One region of the Halobacillus sp. B23F22_1 genome, then DNA from elsewhere that is predicted to be linked to it. Evidence: riboswitches for the same ligand, from Rfam matches in the RefSeq annotation. Region 1 holds a riboswitch; the other holds the start of a gene.
What was found. A riboswitch is a leader RNA that binds a small molecule or an ion and turns the genes downstream of it on or off. The one in region 1 is predicted to bind lysine.
Positions count from the first base shown of each region.

Region 2: linked by a shared signal. The riboswitch ahead of ACGTNH_RS07400 (Na+/H+ antiporter NhaC family protein) and the one ahead of dapA (4-hydroxy-tetrahydrodipicolinate synthase) in region 1 are both predicted to bind lysine.

Region 1 covers NZ_JBIEKE010000001.1:274,563-284,019, forward strand. Annotated here, with positions in the region: gene ACGTNH_RS01455 (M20 metallopeptidase family protein) at 1-628, opposite strand, end outside; gene dapA (4-hydroxy-tetrahydrodipicolinate synthase) at 1,154-2,041, opposite strand; lysine riboswitch at 2,170-2,348, opposite strand; gene qoxA (cytochrome aa3 quinol oxidase subunit II) at 2,760-3,734, shown strand; gene qoxB (cytochrome aa3 quinol oxidase subunit I) at 3,755-5,692, shown strand; gene qoxC (cytochrome aa3 quinol oxidase subunit III) at 5,694-6,299, shown strand; gene qoxD (cytochrome aa3 quinol oxidase subunit IV) at 6,301-6,690, shown strand; gene ACGTNH_RS01485 (cytochrome C oxidase subunit IV family protein) at 6,735-6,974, shown strand; gene ACGTNH_RS01490 (spore morphogenesis/germination protein YwcE) at 7,032-7,307, opposite strand; gene ACGTNH_RS01495 (TraB/GumN family protein) at 7,579-8,751, shown strand; gene ACGTNH_RS01500 (DoxX family protein) at 9,010-9,378, opposite strand.
Region 2 covers NZ_JBIEKE010000001.1:1,464,038-1,473,494, forward strand. Annotated here, with positions in the region: gene ACGTNH_RS07390 (bifunctional metallophosphatase/5'-nucleotidase) at 1-1,150, shown strand, start outside; gene yunB (sporulation protein YunB) at 1,430-2,203, shown strand; lysine riboswitch at 2,258-2,440, shown strand; gene ACGTNH_RS07400 (Na+/H+ antiporter NhaC family protein) at 2,622-4,181, shown strand; gene ACGTNH_RS07405 (sodium-dependent transporter) at 4,398-5,924, shown strand; gene ACGTNH_RS07410 (methionine/alanine import family NSS transporter small subunit) at 5,926-6,030, shown strand; gene ACGTNH_RS07415 (M23 family metallopeptidase) at 6,062-7,003, opposite strand; gene ACGTNH_RS07420 (YhcN/YlaJ family sporulation lipoprotein) at 7,033-7,614, opposite strand; gene ACGTNH_RS07425 (YutD family protein) at 7,745-8,017, shown strand; gene ACGTNH_RS07430 (cytosolic protein) at 8,055-8,351, opposite strand; gene ACGTNH_RS07435 (SAV0927 family protein) at 8,436-8,705, opposite strand; gene ACGTNH_RS07440 (DUF86 domain-containing protein) at 8,815-9,282, shown strand; gene nucF (5' nucleotidase NucF) at 9,269-9,457, shown strand, end outside.

The DNA.
Region 1 (9,457 bases):
CATCATTTCCTTCATGAGGCATACTCGCATGGCCGCCTTTTCCTTTAATGGTAACTTTGAAACGATCGGATGCGCCCATCATTTCTTTATCACGAATTCCGACTTTACCTACAGGGAGGCCCGGCCACACATGCTGTCCGTAAATGACATCGGGGGTAAATGTATTAAAAACTCCATCCTCCATCATTTGTTTCGATCCTCCATGTGGAGAATTTTCTTCAGCGGGCTGGAAAACCAACAGGACTGTTCCGTTAATCTCATCCTTAACTTTTTCCAACGCGTAGCCGGCCCCTAGAAGCATAGCCGTGTGTGCATCATGTCCGCACGCATGCATTTTTCCTTTATTCTCAGAAATAAACTCATGATCATTGGCTTCTTGAATAGGGAGCGCGTCCATATCTGCTCGAAGGGCCACTGTTCCGCCCGGTTTATTCCCTTCAATAATTCCGAGAACCCCCGTTCCAGCGAAGCCGGCCTCCCATTTCACACCATAATCCGATAATTTTTCTTTCACTAAAGTAGAGGTCTCATGTTCTTCATTGGCTAATTCAGGGTTCTTGTGTAAGGTTCTGCGAATGTTGATGATTTCGCTTTCTATTGATGAAATTAATTCTTTGATGGTGTTCAAAAAAGAACCTCCTTTTATTTAAGGACAATTTCCTTTAATGTTCCGTTATTTATGTATTATAACAGATTATATTTAAATTGCACCCCTATTCGACAAAATTTTTAGAAAAATTATAAATATGCATAGAGGTGAAGGAATTATTAATACAGAAAGGAAATATAAGGGTAGAAATGTTTTTGGAAGAAGAAAAAGAGATTGGTGTGGAGCGGTTATTAAAAAAGTGATCTAACGAAGATGAGACATAAGTAAAGCAAAGTTGTTAAAAAACGAACATTTGTATAAACACAGATCATGAGCGTAGTCAAAATGCGAAGACTCCTTTGGGAACAGCACGAGTCGAAAACCCGCAGGAAAGCGCCCTTTGCTTTCCGAGGAAGCTGAGGCCGTGCCCAAGGAAAGCGAAGCATTTTGACGGAGCGGCGTATATTCGATGTATGTAATATAAATAATCCGAACTGATTCCAGAAGAATCGTTCGGATTATTTTAAGCTTTATTCAGTTTTGTCCCAGCCTGTTTTCTGATCATTAGCCAACGGCTTCAATATTTTGATCAGGAAGCATCTTTTGCAATTCGTTTTTCTCTTCTGCCGTAAGAGGGAGCATAGGTAAACGAACATTGCCTACGTAAATCCCTTTCATATTTAAAGCGGCTTTGACAGGAGAAGGACTTGGAGCAGCAAACAAAGCTTTCATAACAGGCAGCAATTTGCGGTGCATCGCACTTGCATACATGACATCTCCATCATTAAAACTATGAACCATCTGCTGCATTTCATTTCCTATTACATGGGAAGCAACTGAGACAACGCCTGTCCCGCCAATAGAAAGGATAGGCAGAGTCATCCCATCATCTCCACTGTACACAGTGAAGTCATCCGCTGTCCGGCTGATAATCTCTGTAACCGCGTCCAAATCACCGCTTGATTCTTTAACGGAAACGATATTGTCGATTTCGGACAGACGTACAATCGTTTCAGGAAGCACGTTCACTACACTCCTTCCTGGAATGTTATACAACATCACAGGCAGGCTGGTGGATTGGGCGATCGCTTTAAAGTGTTGATACAACCCTTCCTGCGATGGTTTGTTGTAATATGGAGCAACGAGCATGACAGCGTCGACGCCTGTTTCTTCAACCTCTTGCGTTAAACTGATTGAAGCGTGTGTATTGTTAGAGCCTGTACCTGCAAGAACAGGCACGCGTCTATCGACGACTTTAACTACATAGCGGTAAAATTCAATTTTTTCATCAGAAGTCAATGTAGGCGATTCCCCAGTCGTGCCTCCGATAACTAATCCGTCCGTACCATTTTCAATTAAATGATTAACTAATGTTCGAGTTGCATTAAAGTCAATTTCGCCCTTTTGATCAAACGGAGTGACCATTGCTGTTAAGACTTGGCCAAAATTCATAACTTCACACCCTTTTCTTAAAATTTTAAATATAGAGGTGGGACGGGCTGTACGAGTGTAAGCGCAAAAAAGCAACAACGAAGGGTATCGTTGTTGCTGTAGAAATCGATTGTTTGTCGCATCGTTTCTGCAAAGATAGCCCTCCATATAGTTTCCTATATGACAGTCCTGTATTTATTCAACAGCAGAACCAGCATCAAGAGTATGAGTTTCTTTCCGCTTCGGCAAATCCCCCTTTTCACAATGATCCAGGGACCTCATCGTCCTCACATTGTGTACTGATGGTCTTCGCACCTCTATCCTCTCTTCAAAAAGTTGAAGAAAGAAATTATTTAGTTGCCTGAACTATAACAGAATTGGTAATTGAATACAAGGGGGATATCTGTTTTTTATAATTTTAAATGTGACATTTGTGAAGAGATTCCCTAATAGGTTTGATTCAAAACATTTAAGGATACTTACAGATGTAATGAGTAATTTCTACAACCTTCAATTCATTCGCCGTATATCCCCGCCATTATGATTAAAATTTTCCAAATTAGTGACGATTTTTCGTCAAAACTTTAAAAAGTTGTGAGCGATCAATGACAATTTCATTAACTTTATTTCATTTCGTCATATTTTTGCTATACTACTTTCAGTTAAAACGCAATCTATTAACTTTTATGCGGCAGAACCTTTAAATAAAGAAAAAAAGGAGTGTAACCGAGTGAAAAGCATGAAGCAATTCTTCAAACGAGGACTGATTTTACTTCCACTCAGTCTTGTCTTGTTTTTGAGCGGGTGCAGTCAAATGGCTGTTTTTGATCCAAAAGGTCCGGTGGCTCAAACTCAAAACGATCTCATAATATATTCCATAATTCTTATGTTATTTATCGTGGTGGTCGTGTGTGTGCCTTTCGCTTATTTCGTTTACAAGTATCGGGATACGAACCCGAACCGAAAAGAAAGCGACTATGACCCGCATATGCACGGCAACACGATGATTGAGATCGTGTGGACTGTGATTCCTTTCATTATCGTGGTTGCATTGAGTATACCGACGGTAGAAACGCTGTTTGAGTTAGAAAAACCGCCTGAATCGGAAGAGGCGGCAACAGAAGATACCAAGGAACCACTTGTCGTTTATGCAACAGCAGCTGATTGGAAATGGTTCTTCAGCTACCCTGAAGAGGACATAGAAACCGTAAACTATTTACACATTCCAACAGATCGTCCCATAGAATTTAAGTTGTCATCGGCTGACTCGATGGCAGCCCTGTGGATTCCTCGATTAGGCGGTCAGAAATATAACATGGCTGGAATGGAAAATACCCTTTATTTACAAGCGGATGAAGAAGGGGTTTACGATGGCAGGAACTCGAACTTTAACGGGGAAGGCTTTACGAAGCATACCTTCGAAGTCTATGCCGAAAGTGAAGAGGATTACAATGACTGGGTAGAACAAACTCAAAATGAAGCTCCCGAATTGACTCAGGAAGAGTATGATGAGTTACTTAAACCGGGTCTTACAACTGAAGCAGAGTTTTCTTCAACTCACTTAGAGTGGGTGGATCACGGGACGAACGATGGTCGTGATTATGCTGTTAACCGACACTATGACTTATACGGCGAGCTTATGCATTTATATAGCGATCAAGAAGCCGAAGATTTCATGGATGAAGAGAACGATGATGATCATGAAAGTCATTAATAGAAAGCAGGTGAGCAACTATGCAGCTTGACGAATTTTTCGTTACGGGCGAACCGCTTATATATGCCGGGATGGTTTCGATTGTCCTTGTGTCCGCCGCGATCCTATTCATTTTAACGTATTTCAAAAAATGGGGCTGGTTATGGCGTGAGTGGTTAACGACCGTTGATCATAAAAAAATAGGAATTATGTATATTCTTAGTGCTTTAGCAATGTTGTTCCGAGGTGGAGCCGATGCGCTTATGATGCGTACCCAGCTTGCCTTTCCAAATATGAACTTCTTAAATGCTCAGCACTATGATGAGATATTTACAACTCACGGTACAGTGATGATTATATTTATGGCGATGCCGTTTCTTATTGGGTTAATGAACGTTGTCGTACCATTGCAAATCGGTGCGCGTGACGTTGCTTTTCCATATTTAAACGCGTTGAGTTTCTGGTCATTCCTATTTGGTGCGATGTTGTTTAACATTTCATTTGTTATCGGCGGCTCACCAGATGCCGGCTGGACAAGCTATACACCGTTAGCGGGTGCGGCCATGAGCCCCGGTCCTGGGCAAAACTTCTATTTAATGGGACTGCAATTATCAGGTATAGGTACGCTCGCATCAGGGGTTAACTTTATGGTAACCATTCTTAAGATGCGTGCGCCCGGCATGAAAATGTTTCAAATGCCAATCTTTACGTGGTCTACGTTAATCACATCATTTATTATCGTCTTTGCATTCCCGATCTTAACGGTTGCTTTAGCACTTATGACGCTTGACCGTGTTTTCGGAGCTCAGTTCTTTACGTTAACTGGTGAAGGAATGCCGATGATGTGGGCAAACTTGTTCTGGATGTGGGGACACCCTGAAGTGTATATTGTTATACTTCCTGCATTCGGAATCTTCTCAGAGGTTATTTCTACGTTTGCACGTAAACAATTGTTTGGTTATAAAGCTATGGTATGGGCGATTATTTTAATCGCGGGGTTAAGTTTCTTAGTATGGGTACACCACTTCTTTACGATGGGTGCCGGTGCTTTTGTAAACTCTGTCTTCTCCATTTCAACGATGTTGATTGCCGTACCAACCGGGGTGAAAATATTCAACTGGTTAGGAACGCTGTATAAATCGCGGATTAACAATACCGTAGCTATGATGTGGGCGCTTGCCTTTATTCCGAGTTTCGTTATCGGTGGTGTGACCGGTGTTATGCTCGGTATGGCATCTGCGGACTATCAGTTCCACAACTCTTATTTCTTAGTGGCACACTTCCACTATGTATTGATTGCAGGTACAGTTTTTGCTTGCTTCGCAGGTCTTATTTTCTGGTATCCGAAAATGTTTGGCCACAAGCTCAACGAAAGACTCGGCAGATGGAGCTTCTGGTTTTTCGTCATCGGTTTTCACGTTTGTTTCTTCCCGCAGTATTTTGCAGGATTGGACGGAATGCCGCGTCGTGTCTTTACGATCATTCCAGAATGGATGCCGCTTAATGTCATCTCTACCGTAGGGGCATTTGGAATGGGAGTAGGTTTTGCTATCTTCTGCTTCACGATCGTTTACAGCTATCGTTATAGTGAACGAGAAACATCAGGAGACAGCTGGGATGACGGACGTACGCTTGAATGGGCGACGCCGACACCAATTCCTTTCTACAACTTCGCTACAGTTCCGCATGTGGATAGCCAGGATGCCTATGTGAAACTGAAGGAAGAAGGAAAAACGACGTTTGAAGAAGACAAATTAGAACCGATTCACATGCCTAGTAACACAGGACAGCCGATCATATTTATGGGATTCTTAGCTATTGCAAGTTTCGGGGTTGTGTTTGAATGGATGTGGATGGCCATTGCCGGCTTACTTGCTGGTATTGTGATGATGGTTATACGTTCCTTTGATTACGACGAAGGTTACCACGTCGAAGTAGATGAAATTAAGCGTACTGAACGCTCGGCAAGGGGGTTATAATATGAGTTCTCACGAGCTGAAAACAGGCCCATTGGAATATAGAACCGAAGAAGGTCAGATGACGATTCTTGGATTCTGGATCTTCTTGGCAGCAGAAATTGTTTTGTTTGCGACTCTCTTTGCCACTTACGCTGTATTATTTGGCAGAACGGCTGATTCTACCCCTCCAGCTGAATTATTTGAGCCAGGAATTGTACTCGTTATGACGTTCCTGTTGTTAACAAGTAGTTTCACATGTGGATTAGCTATCCATGAAATGCGCAGAGGTTCAGTTAAAGGCTTGCGTAATTGGATGATTGTAACTTTAGTTTTAGGTTTATCCTTTCTCGGTTTTGAGATCTACGAATTCATCCATTATGCCCATGAAGGAGCTACTCTTCAGTCCAGTGCCTTTTGGTCAGCCTTCTTTACATTGGCTGGGACACACGGACTGCACGTAACGCTTGGTATTGGATGGGTGATTCTCTTGCTGATTCAAGTAACGAAGCGAGGATTAACACCAAGAACAAGCAGAAAGTTCTTTATCATAGGACTGTACTGGCACTTCTTGGACGTCGTGTGGATCTTTATTTTCACGAGTGTTTATTTAATAGGGATGGTGGTTTAGTATGACGGATCATAATAAACGTATTCCAACCCAGCATGTTATCGGCTTTGTTTTATCCATTGCTTTAACTTTACTGGCAACATGGACAGCTCTTGGCTCAAATCTTTCTACCATGTGGATTATTTCAGGAATTATGATTCTTGCAGTAATCCAGGCCGGTATTCAATTGTTTATGTTCATGCACGTCGTCGAATTTGAAAGTAAAAATGGGCACGTTCCATGGAACATGATGTTCCACGGCGCTGTATTAGCGGCGATTGTAGTAGCAGGTTCACTCTTTACCATGTCCTTTGGCTTTACGCACAATCATGATGAAGAAGATCATCAATATGAACAACATGAAAATGATGACCAAGAACAACAAGATGACGGTGAACACGAAGGGCACTAAGTGCTGTTTAGGAACGTTTTAACTAAGTATGGTAGGTGAGATCATTGCAAATCAATGAGAAAGTTTACAATCAAGAGAATGATGTGACTTCGGAGATTTCGAGCAAACACGTCATTGGTTTTATGCTGTGCATTCTAATTACTTCCTTCTCTTTATGGGGAGCTATGTATACAAGCTATACGCCAAAATTGTTACTTTACGTTCTGGCAGCTGTAGCCTTTTCTCAGGCGATCATTCAATTGTTTCATGCGCAAAAACGATCCGAAGAGAAGCAGACCGTTTAAAATAGAACCACAAAAAATCCCACTTCCTGTTCTCAGGGAGTGGGATTTGTTTCATTATTATTGATAACTCTTCTGCCATTTGTCCTCTTGTGTGCTTATCACATAAATGATAAACATAATCCAGGCAATCTGCGAGAGGAGTAATCCAGCGTAAAAAATGATCCATAAAGGTGAAAATGCGGCTGGTGCTGTACTAAATACAGCCTGGAAATAATACATCCACATTCCGACTAATAAAACTGACTGGGCAATCGCTAAAGGCATTTTTTTCAGTTTGATAAACAAGAAAGGTGTAATCGTTGAAAGCATCAAGAAAATCATTACAACATCCATGTAAAAACAACTCCTTTTTAAGGACTTAAATGTAAGCGTATTCTTATATATTTCTATTGTAACAAAAAGTTCTTGAAAAAGACACATAATGTTCACAAGTTTTGCTGGATTATTTTTATTTTACCCACTTTGGAAGTGAACATAACCTATAAATGTATGGTCAGCTGAAAGTGCGGCTCATTTTTCATTCTCATTTGCTTCAATGTAGTTTAATATGGGAAGTGGTAGTAAACAATGAAATGCATAGATTGCACCATAAAGGAAGGTACGAATGTCGATAAGTGAAGAAAACATTACAAGAATTTTTTTAGATGATAAAGAATTGATTCTCATAGGTACGGCTCATGTCTCTAGAAAAAGTGCAGAACAAGTCAAAGAAGTGATTGAATATGAACAGCCTGATTCGGTTTGTGTAGAGCTCGATCAGCAGCGTTATCAATCCATTAAAGACGGAAATAAATGGCAGGACACGGATATCTTTCATGTGATTAAACAAAAGAAGGCAACCTTGCTATTAGTTAATATGGTTATCTCTTCTTTTCAAAAACGGATGGCTAAACAAATGGGCATTAAGCCAGGCCAGGAAATGATTCAAGGCATTGAATCTGCAGATGAAACAGGGGCGACCCTTGTGCTGGCCGATCGTAACATCCAAATTACGTTTGCACGGATCTGGGGGAACTTAGGGGCATGGGGCAAAGCCAAACTTCTTATGCAGATCGTATTTAGTATTTTCAGCAATGAAAAAATTTCTGAAGAAGAGCTTGAAAAGTTAAAATCGAAAGACATGCTTGATGCCATGCTCCAGGATTTTACGGAAAATTTTCCGCGCTTGAAGAAGCCGTTAATTGATGAACGTGATCAGTATTTATCTCAAAAAATTAAAGAGGCCCCCGGGAAGAAAATTGTAGCTGTGCTTGGTGCTGCGCACGTGCCTGGAATTAAAGAGCAAATTTATAAAGATCATAATTTAGATCGTTTGACCCAGCGTCCGCCTAAATCAAAGGTGCCTAAGCTGATCGGATGGGCGATTCCTTTGTTTATTATCTCCATTATTGTTTATACATTTATGTCTAACCCGGCTGCAGGAACTCAGCAGACGATTAGCTGGATTTTATGGAACGGATCTTTTTCTGCTATAGGCGCTGCAGTCGCTTTAGGCCACCCGTTTGCCGTGCTGACAGCGTTTATTGCCGCACCGATTACTTCTTTGAACCCCTTGATTGCGGCAGGTTGGTTTGCCGGGTTTGTCCAAGCTTATTTTAGACGTCCTAACGTTAAGGATTTTGAAAATTTATCTGAAGATGTATCGAGCGTGAAAGGGTTCTGGGATAATAAAGTAACAAGAATCCTGCTCATTATTGTATTGGCGAATATCGGAAGTTCGCTTGGGACAGCCATAGGCGGGGCAGATGTTATTCGCGTCTTTTTAGAAAACCTGTGATAGCACAGGCTTGTACAAAACTGAATAAAGCGTAATAATTCAAAGGATTCTATTGAAATCCGTTCGGCTCTGGGTGCCAGGTACCGAAATTCACACTTGGCACTTCGCTCTTTTACTGCTTTTCGGTACCTGGTACCCTTATGCTCCCTCGCTGCAATAGAGCTGTTCCACTGTTGCGGTGATTTGACTGCGCTCAGGGTCTGCGTTTATACGAATGTTCGTTTTTTGACACCATTGCTTTACTATTTCTGGCCCTTTTTAGGTGGTTACACGGAATCGGAAAAGAATCATAAGCAGTACGAGCATCACGATGTCGAGTCTGGCACTGAAAAGGGCATGGATGAACCCAGCATGCAGCGCTGGAATTTTTGTCAACACGAGCGCTCCAATCATAATCACCATTAAAGCGAGTAACGCCGTCTTCATGTACTTATTAAATAATAGCAGCAAGCCCGCTGCAATTTCGACCCAGGCCACGGTATACATCGTCTCTAAGGGGTAGGGGAGGGCTAAACCGGCGAAGTAATCAGCCAGTTCGGTATTGACCACCTTCATAAGGCCAGAGGTGATAAAAACAAATGCCACGGTGAATTTTAAAAATTTAAGAATATGAAATGAACGTTCCATACTTGTCCTCCTTTTTTTACAATTGTATGATCATTTATGTTGAAAATATTCAAAAAATAGGTTGACGCGTGAAGGAGTA
Region 2 (9,457 bases), 1.2 Mb from region 1:
TAACAATGAAGGAATTACACTTTCCTATTATGATCTTTATCACCTTTATGATGAGGCAAAGTTTCAAGTATTATGTGCAAATTTACGTTCAATGGAAGGTCGCCAGCCCAAATGGCTGTGTCCTTATACGATTAAAACTACGCCATTAGGGACAAAGGTGGCTGTAATAGGGTTAACAGCTCCGTTTGAAACTTTCTACCGGCTGTTAGGCTGGGAGATCCAGCCTCCGTTTGAAACGCTAAATCGCTATTATGATGAAATAAAAGAGCAAGCCGATATTTTTATACTTCTCTCTCACTTAGGGATTCATGATGATGAAGAGATGGCACGGAAGTTTCCTGAAATTGATGTTATAATCGGCGGTCATACACATCATTTGTTTCAAAATGGAGAACTGTATGGCGAGACCATTCTAACAGCAGTGGGTAAACATGGAACCCATCTTGGTGAAGTCTTCTTAGAGTGGGATCATGATTCAAATCGGTTATCTAAGAAAGAAGCTTATGCAGTATCAACAGAAAATTTAATGAAAGATGAGGATGTCACTGAAGACGTGGAGACTATGAGAACTAGAGCCTTGCAGTATTTACAAACAAGCGTGACTACGCTGGAAAAATCGCTGTCGGTAGCATGGTTTAAGCAGACGCTTCTTATGAGACGTCTGACAGAAGAATTACAGGCTTGGACGCAATCCGATGTCGGGATGCTTAATTCAGGTGTGTTACTTGATCATTTAAATCAAGGGAAGATTACGTATGAAGACATCCATCGCATTTGTCCACATCCCATGAATCCTTGTAAAGTAGAAGTAACTGGGGATGAATTGCTTGAAATCATTAGGGTAGGTCATACTAAAAAACTTACTGAGATCCGTTTAAAAGGACTTGGGTTTCGCGGGGAAGTAATAGGGAAGATGGTCTTTACAGGGGTTGAAATTCAAACCGTTATGAGTAAGGATGGAGAAGAAAGAGTTCGAAAAGTAACGATAAATGGAGCGCCAATAGACCGAAACCATGTTTATACATTAGGCACCGCAGATACGTTTACTTTCGGACGCCTATTTCCAGAAATTGCTTATGCCAAAAGTAAAAAATACTTTATGCCGGAGCTCTTAAGGGATGTCCTTGCGAAAGCAATACAAAAAATTTAACTTACTTTTTATATTGATACCAAGAGAAATACTAGCTGCCTAAGAGCAGCTTTTTTATTTTGTATACAAAAGTGAACGAATATAAACCTTCTCGAGGTAACACCTATACACAGCTAAAGGCAACCCTGGGATTGGGTATAATAGAAGATCCCACCTCGAGTCGTAACGTCTATTCTTGTTTCTGATTTTCAACGTATCTGCAGGCTGTCTCATAACTTTATTAAGTTAGTTTTAAACGCCTTTTATTGATCATATAGATAGGTCAGGAGGGGTTGTTTAATGGGGAAAATCAGGGCGAATCCACCCTCATTTGGTAAGCGGATATTATGGACGATCATCTTCTTTATTTTATTTACAGGGATATGTTTAGTGGTAATTGACCGGGGGATCACTCCTACGTTAGAGGAAATTGCAGAAACGAAAGCCCAGCAGCTGGCAAGAGATGCGATTAATGAAGCAGTGAGCAAGCAGATATCCGAGGAGTTGCAGTTCGATGATTTAATAAGAATGGAAAAAGACAATGACGGAAATATTGTGTACATGGGCTGGAATTCTGTTGTAGTCAATAGAACGTTACGAAATACTACATTAAGAGTCCAGAATTTTTTGAAACGAATGGAGTTGAATGAACTTCCCCTTGAAGACACTTCATTAGAAGCCGATATTTTCCCTAATGAAGAGACTAGCGAAGAACTAGGTGAAGAACCAGCTACTCTTATTGAAATCCCGGTTGGTTTAGCTACAAATAATTCAATTCTTTCTAATCTTGGTCCCAAAATACCAGTACAGTTACGAGTTATAGGTGATGTTCAGTCAGAGTTTAAGAACGAAATAACGGAATATGGTATAAATTCTGCCCACTTCCAGTTGTCGATTAATTTTACTGTTAGCTTACGTGTTGTTATCCCCTTCTCTACTGAAACTACAACAGTGGTTAATGATATTCCAATTGATTCAAGCACAATTATGGGAGAAGTTCCCCAGTTTTTTAATGAAACTGGTGATGCAGGAAAATCACCAACATTTTCTTATCCTATGGACCCCTTGCAATAACGATGGCCAACTGTTAGAATGTGAAAGAATTAAATATGCGTGACCTTATCAGATCGGTGAGGTAGAGGCGCAGGCTTCATCAGTATTCAGTGGGAGTAGGACAGCTAAGATCACGTGAAGAAAGGGGAGACCTGCCGAAGTTTCTTTGAGTCGTCAGCTCTTATAAACTGGTATATGTCTGAATAAGAGATATACTGTCATGCAAGCTTTTTAGGTGCATGGTGCGCTACTGATCGAAATGGAGGATAATCAAATTGCTATAAAAGCAATGATAGGTTATTTTCTATCATTGCTTTTTCGTATGCCGGAAAAAACCATCCCTTTTTTTGGCCTGCAGCTCTCCAGAGTCCCTCATTTGCCCCAGTAGACTTCCATACCGCCTAATCTCATCAAAAGATTTACGGAAGGGGAACCACACATGGAAGGAACAATTTACTCTTTAATTCCAGCCGTTTTAATGCTGATTCTTGTTATTGCCACGCGGAAGGTTATACTTTCACTTGGAATTGGAATTATTGTAGGCGCATTTATGCTCACCCAGTTTAATATTCTTGAAGGAATTCAACTGATCTGGACGAATTTATATTCCATATTCGTCAGTGATGGTGCTTTAAATACGGGGAATTTATATTTATTATCATTCTTAATTTTGCTGGGTATTACAACTGCATTCTTAACAGCTTCAGGAGGAAGTCAGGCTTTTGGGCGCTGGGCTGTACAAAGAATAAAATCCCGTAAAGGGGCAAAACTAGTTCCTGCGTTACTCGGTATTGTTATTTTTATTGATGATTATTTTAATGCGTTAGCTGTAGGCCAGGTTGCTAGGCCTGTGACAGACCGTCATCGTATTTCACGGGCAAATCTGGCCTACTATATCGACTCCACATCCGCGCCAATTACAGTCATCTCACCTATTTCCAGCTGGGGTGCATACATTATCGGAACCATCGGAAGCATTTTAGCAGCTAACGAGATAACACAATATCAGCCGCTGGAAGCCTTTGTTCGAATGATCCCAGCTAACTTCTATGTCTTTGCAGCGTTACTTCTTGTTTTCTTAACAATTTTCCTAAGGCTTGATGTTTTTTCGATGAAAAAGCATGAACAGAAAGCGATTAAAACAGGTGTCCTAAAAGATGAAGAGAAAGGTGATATTCCTGGAGACTTAAATGATGAATTTAAGGATCACAAGCAAGGGAAGATTTCTTTCTTGATCTGGCCGATCATTGCATTAATAGCTGGAACGGTTGGAACAATGATTGTTACGGGGATCCAAAACACAGAAGGGGCTGTAACAGCTCTGAGTATTTTTGAGAATACGGATGTAAACATTTCTTTATTTACCGGTGGAATCATTGCGGTATTACTGGCTGCCATTATGTATATAAATCAATCAGGAGAGAAATCTGGGATGGGTCATGTCCTTGTTGAAGGTGTAAAAGCCATGCTGCCTGCCATTTATATTCTAATTTTTGCCTGGATGATTGGGGATGTAATCGGCCAGCTGCAGACAGGGGAATATCTAGCAGGTTTAGTAAATGACTCTAATATTAGTACTGGATTTCTTCCATTGTTACTATTTATAGTTTCCGGCTTTATGGCACTGGCAACAGGTACTTCATGGGGCACATTTGGTATTATGCTCCCAATCGCTGGGGAGATTGCAGCGGTTTCCGACGCTGCAATGATTCTTCCAGCATTATCAGCGGTGCTGGCAGGTTCGGTTTTTGGAGATCATTGTTCTCCTATATCGGATACGACTATTTTATCGTCAACCGGGGCGGGCTCAGACCATATCGACCACGTAGTAACACAGCTTCCTTACGCGTTTATAGCAGCTACTGGAGCTATCCTGGGTTATGTACTGCTCGCTGTTACAGGCGGTATAGCCATCCCTCTAATAGTAACATTAAGCACAGTAGTAGTAATAGGTATATTGATTCACATAAAAAATCGATCTGATTATATTCCGGAGTAGAACAAAGGACAAAGAAGTGCATCAAATGTACTTCTTTGTCTTTTTTTAGTAATATTTGGATAATTATTAATTTTATAATATTACTTTGACATCGAACTAGTGTATCGGTATAATAAGCTTGAATAATCAGAAAAAAATAAAAATTTGGAAACATTCTCTTCTGTACATGCTCATAATATAAAAGGAAGAGAAATGGATCCAAGGGAGGTCTTACACATGGAAAATCGTGCACAATGGGGGACGAGAGCCGGGTTTATCCTGGCAGCAGTCGGATCAGCAATCGGTCTGGGTAATATTTGGCGTTTCCCTTCAGTAGCATACGAGAATGGTGGAGGGGCATTTTTTATACCGTATTTATTCGCTCTTTTAACCGCAGGTATCCCGCTACTGGTTATGGAATTTACTATTGGTCATAAGTATCGTGGATCAGCACCGCTATCATTTTTTCGTATGAATAAGAAAACAGAATGGCTTGGATGGTGGGCCGTATTAGTAGCATTTGTAATTTCAACCTATTACGCCGTCATTATTGCCTGGGCAATTTCTTATAGTATTTTTGCCTTCAACCTTTCTTGGGGAGAAGACACAGAAGGCTTCTTGTTTAGTGAATATTTGAATTTATCTGTTGATCCTGGTCAAACAGGAAGCTTAGTACCCGGCGTTTTAATTCCTTTAATCGTTGTGTGGATAATTACTTTAGGAGTACTATTTAAAGGTGTCAAGAAGGGGATTGAAGCTGCAAATAAGATTTTTATCCCGACGCTGGTTGTATTGTTCTTGATCATTGTAATCCGAGCAATCACCTTGCCTGGTGCTGCAGAAGGACTGCAAACCTTTTTTGCGCCAAACTTTGAAACCATTACTTCAGGTAGTGTATGGGTTGCAGCTTATGGACAGATCTTCTTTAGTCTTTCCATTGCATTTGCGATTATGATTACTTATTCCAGTTACCTGCCAAAGAAATCAGATATTACGAATAATGCTTTTATAACTGGTTTTAGTAACTCTAGTTTTGAGCTTCTAGCCGGTATTGGTGTATTTGGGGCATTAGGTTTTATGGCGTCCCAAATTAACGTCCCTGTGGAAGAAGTCGTTAGCGGCGGTGTTGGTCTCGCCTTTGTTGTCTTCCCGCAAATCATTAATGAATTTCCAGCTTTGAATGGATTGTTTGGTTTCTTATTCTTTGCTTCGTTAGTTTTGGCGGGATTGTCTTCATTAATCTCTATATCTGAGACTTATATCGCTGGTATAAGTGAGAAATTTGGTCTGTCAAGAAAAGCCGCTGTTGGGTTCGGAGGCGGAATCGCTGCACTTATTTCACTTACATTTGCCACACAAGGCGGTCTATATTTCTTGGACGCTGCTGATTACTTCATTAACCAGTTCGGTGTAGCCTTTATTGGGTTAGTTGAAGTTATCGTGATTGCTTGGTTTATACGTAACCTTAATGATTTCCAGACCCATGCAAACGGCATTTCTGATTTGCACCTGGGTGGATGGTGGAAGATTTGTCTTGGATTTATTACACCAATCGTACTTGGATATATGATGTTTGATCTTTTCAGAACGAATCTGCTTGGCCTGTTTGAAACTGACACCGGCAACTACGAAGGGTATGGAGATACATTTATCTTATTCGGAGGCTGGGCAGTCGCAGCATTTGCATTAGTAATTGGTTTTCTAATGACTCTGAAGCGTTGGGACTCCAAAGCTCTCGAAGAAACACATAAGGAGGTAGAATGATATGACAGCAAGTGCAATTTTTATGATGATCATCGGGATGGTCGTAATCTGGGGAGGACTTGCTGCAAGTATTATGAATGCAGTCAAGAAATCAAAACAATCATAAATACGAAATAAGCGTCGCTTACTTGCGACGCTTATTTATTTTTAACCATACGTTCCCATCTTTTTAAATAAGGATAGGGGTCAAAAGACCATTCATTTTTACCATTATCCTGGTACATACCATAATGCAGGTGTGGGGGGAACTTGCCTGAAGTTCCGGGAGGCCCATACCCAGTAGAACCAACTGATCCAATTACGTCACCAGGCTGGACCACATCGCCGACTTTCTTACTTTCTTCAAAACCGCTTAAATGGGCATAGTAGTGATAAATATTGTAAATATCCCTAATACCTACTCTCCACCCGCCAAACTCGTTCCAGCCCTTCATTTCAATGACACCATAAGTAGTAGAATGGACAGGTACACCGTAATCAGCAAAAATATCTGTGCCTTCATGAATTCTCCTTCCCCCGAAACCTCTAGCGTCTCCCCAAGTATTATGGTAAGTATAGTTAGAGGTAGTAGGCAGTGGAAAATCGCGGTCTGTTAATGATACCGTTTGAAACTTTTCAAAAACTTTTGCGGTATTCATAATGGTTTGCACCGTTAAATCTCTTTTATAATAGTTCCATAAGGCAATACGAATATCTTGCTCTGTCGTGCCGTAAGACTGAAGGTATTTTCCAAGACTCCATAAAATATCTTCATCATTTGTCATATCAACTTTTTTATTACCATCACCGTTTTCTCCCCACCCTTTTGGAAAAAAGGAAGGCTCAGTGTCAATTCCGTTCCAAAATAGAGGGTCTGGACGAAACGCTGTTACTCTGCCTTCTGGAATGTCATCGTGAATTTGCCTTTCATATTGATCGATCGCCGCATAGTAAGTCCAGGGGATTCCACTAACTGCAGAAGTCTTTTTATACAATGACATTCTTTCTATATCTTCTTCTTCAGATGCTGCTAAAGGGGAAAGGGAAGGTATAGAACACATGAATAATAAACTTAAAGCGAAACATAATACTGTCTTCATTTCTATGAACACCTCCCTGTGATTACTGTTTAGCTTTCTTTTACATTTTCGCTATTTGTTTCTCCTTGAGGAGACTTTTTCATACGATCAACAATACGATCAATAACCTCACTGTATTGTTCATCATAAACAGTTGAATTACTTAAACTTTGTATATCTCCATATGCTTCTGGATCATCCGATACATAAACATGATAGAAGCTCGGTACTAGAGAGTAGGCTGTCTTTTTAATCATGTCTGCCGCTTCGTTACGATCTTTATCTTCAGGTGCCGTATAGGCAACAAGAATCTCATCGTCGGCAACAAGAGTGGCTACATCATCAAAATCCTCATATCTAAGGATCATACGAGTGATCATATCTGCCATTTGTTCGCGATTCACTTTAATTTTATGGTTTTTCTCCGCTTCTTGATCTAGTTGGTCTTTTTGGAAGCGGACATAACCAACCTGTCCATCAGCTGATGGTTCGTTGTAGTTATCCATGGCATTACCTTCAATAGAGTGGTCCTTATCTTGTTCATTTTTCATTCCTTCCTCTTTATCCATATTACAGCCAGTAATAATTGTAAAAGGAATGATCATCATTAATATTATTTGATATAGCTTCATCATTCTCATCCTTTGTTCGTTCTTTTCTTTTAGCTTGGACGTAAATCTAATTATGATACAATTTTTTCGGTACTATTTCCTTGAACAATTGGAAATATGGTACACTAAAGACAAGTTAGAGGTGATAGTAATGATCGAATTGTTTGGCAAGAATTATGAACTGTTGGAAGATTATAGAGAAGGCTTTAATGCGGAAGATGTTGAAGCGCGTTTTAGCGATATTCTAAGCAAGTATGACTTTATCGTCGGGGACTGGGGCTATGGACAGCTTCGATTAAAAGGTTTTTATGATGACCAAAACTCAAAAGCTTCATTTGATACTAAAATAAGCACATTAGATGATTATCTTTACGAATATTGTAATTTTGGCTGCGCCTATTTTGTATTAAAGCGAGTAGACTAACAAACCGACGTGCAGACTATACGCACGTCGGTTTGTTTTAGTGATCTTCTTCAGAAGGCTTGATATCTCTGTGTTTCTCGTCATGAGTAGGATGAGCCCCTGGCATTCGTCTTTGTAAGTCCTGATGCAGAGCTTTATACTCATAGTTAAATGCACTGTAGTATCGTTGTTCATCTGTCCAAGGAGCACTTTTATCATTTGAAACAGGAGTGTTTTTATTGCGTGGAGCTCCATAAGGACCTTCAGGGAGTTGTTCTGGAACTAAATAGTTGCGTTGAGTCTCTACGTTCGCAAAATCGGAATAATTATTTTTATCTTTTTTACTCACAGCCATAAACCTTCTTTCTTTGAACAAATCAGTAAACTATTTTTGTGGTAAAGTTTACTTTAGTTTGACCATTGAAAAAGGGGTTATGCGTTAATACAAGAATTCATCAAGACAGTTCCTTAGTTGATCGGCTTGCATTTCGTTAATGTGAAAAACATGCTCAAGGTGGCCTTTTTTATGAAGAGTTTCATGATTTAACAAAAAGTTGTGATTTCCTAATAGGTCGATAACTAATGTATCACCTTTAAAATAGTCAGCTTTAAGAAAAGCAAATTCGAAACGCCTTCCACTAGTCGAAAAATTTATAAAACGTGTGGGTGCTTGTTCTTCTAAATCTTTTATTACTTTAATGTCACTCATTTACATAACTCCTTTATTTATTTTTCTTAGTAATAATTTCAGTTACAATTTATCATAGCAGAAAGATGATTTATTAGTAAAATTTGCTATTGCTTAGGAGGAACCTATTGTGTATTTTGTTAATCGCGAGCAAATAGAGAGCATATTACGATACATGGAACAGCTTCTAGAGGAGCAGGCGAACCACGAGTATCGCTCTTTTTCGGAGATGCTGTTATTAGAGAGACTGACCCATTTAACTGTAGAAGCTATAATAGATGTGGGGAATCAAATGATCGACGGATTTATTATGAGAGACCCAGGTAGCTATGAAGATATTATCGATATATTAGCCGATGAGAATGTGCTTCCGATTGATCAAATAAATGATTATAAAGAAGTTGTTCGTCTGCGCAAAATGGTGGTTCAGAATTACACGGATATTAACCATGCTGATATCATCTTAGTATGGAAAAACCAAATGGGAACCTTAACTCAATTTCCGAATCGTGTGCGGAAATATTTAGACCAAGAGCTTGGGCCTGTATCTGCTTTTGCAAATGATGGAGTGGATAAAAAAACAAATGAAGAATTATAAAGCTTACCTAATTGATCTAGATGGCACGATGTATAGAGGAAATGAACCTATCCCGGGAGCAGCAGATTTTGTGAAACGTTTAGACGAATGGTCTCTGCCATTTATGTTTATTACAAATAACTCATCGTCAAAGGCTGAAGATGTTGCAGCTAAATTAAGAAATATGGGTATAAAA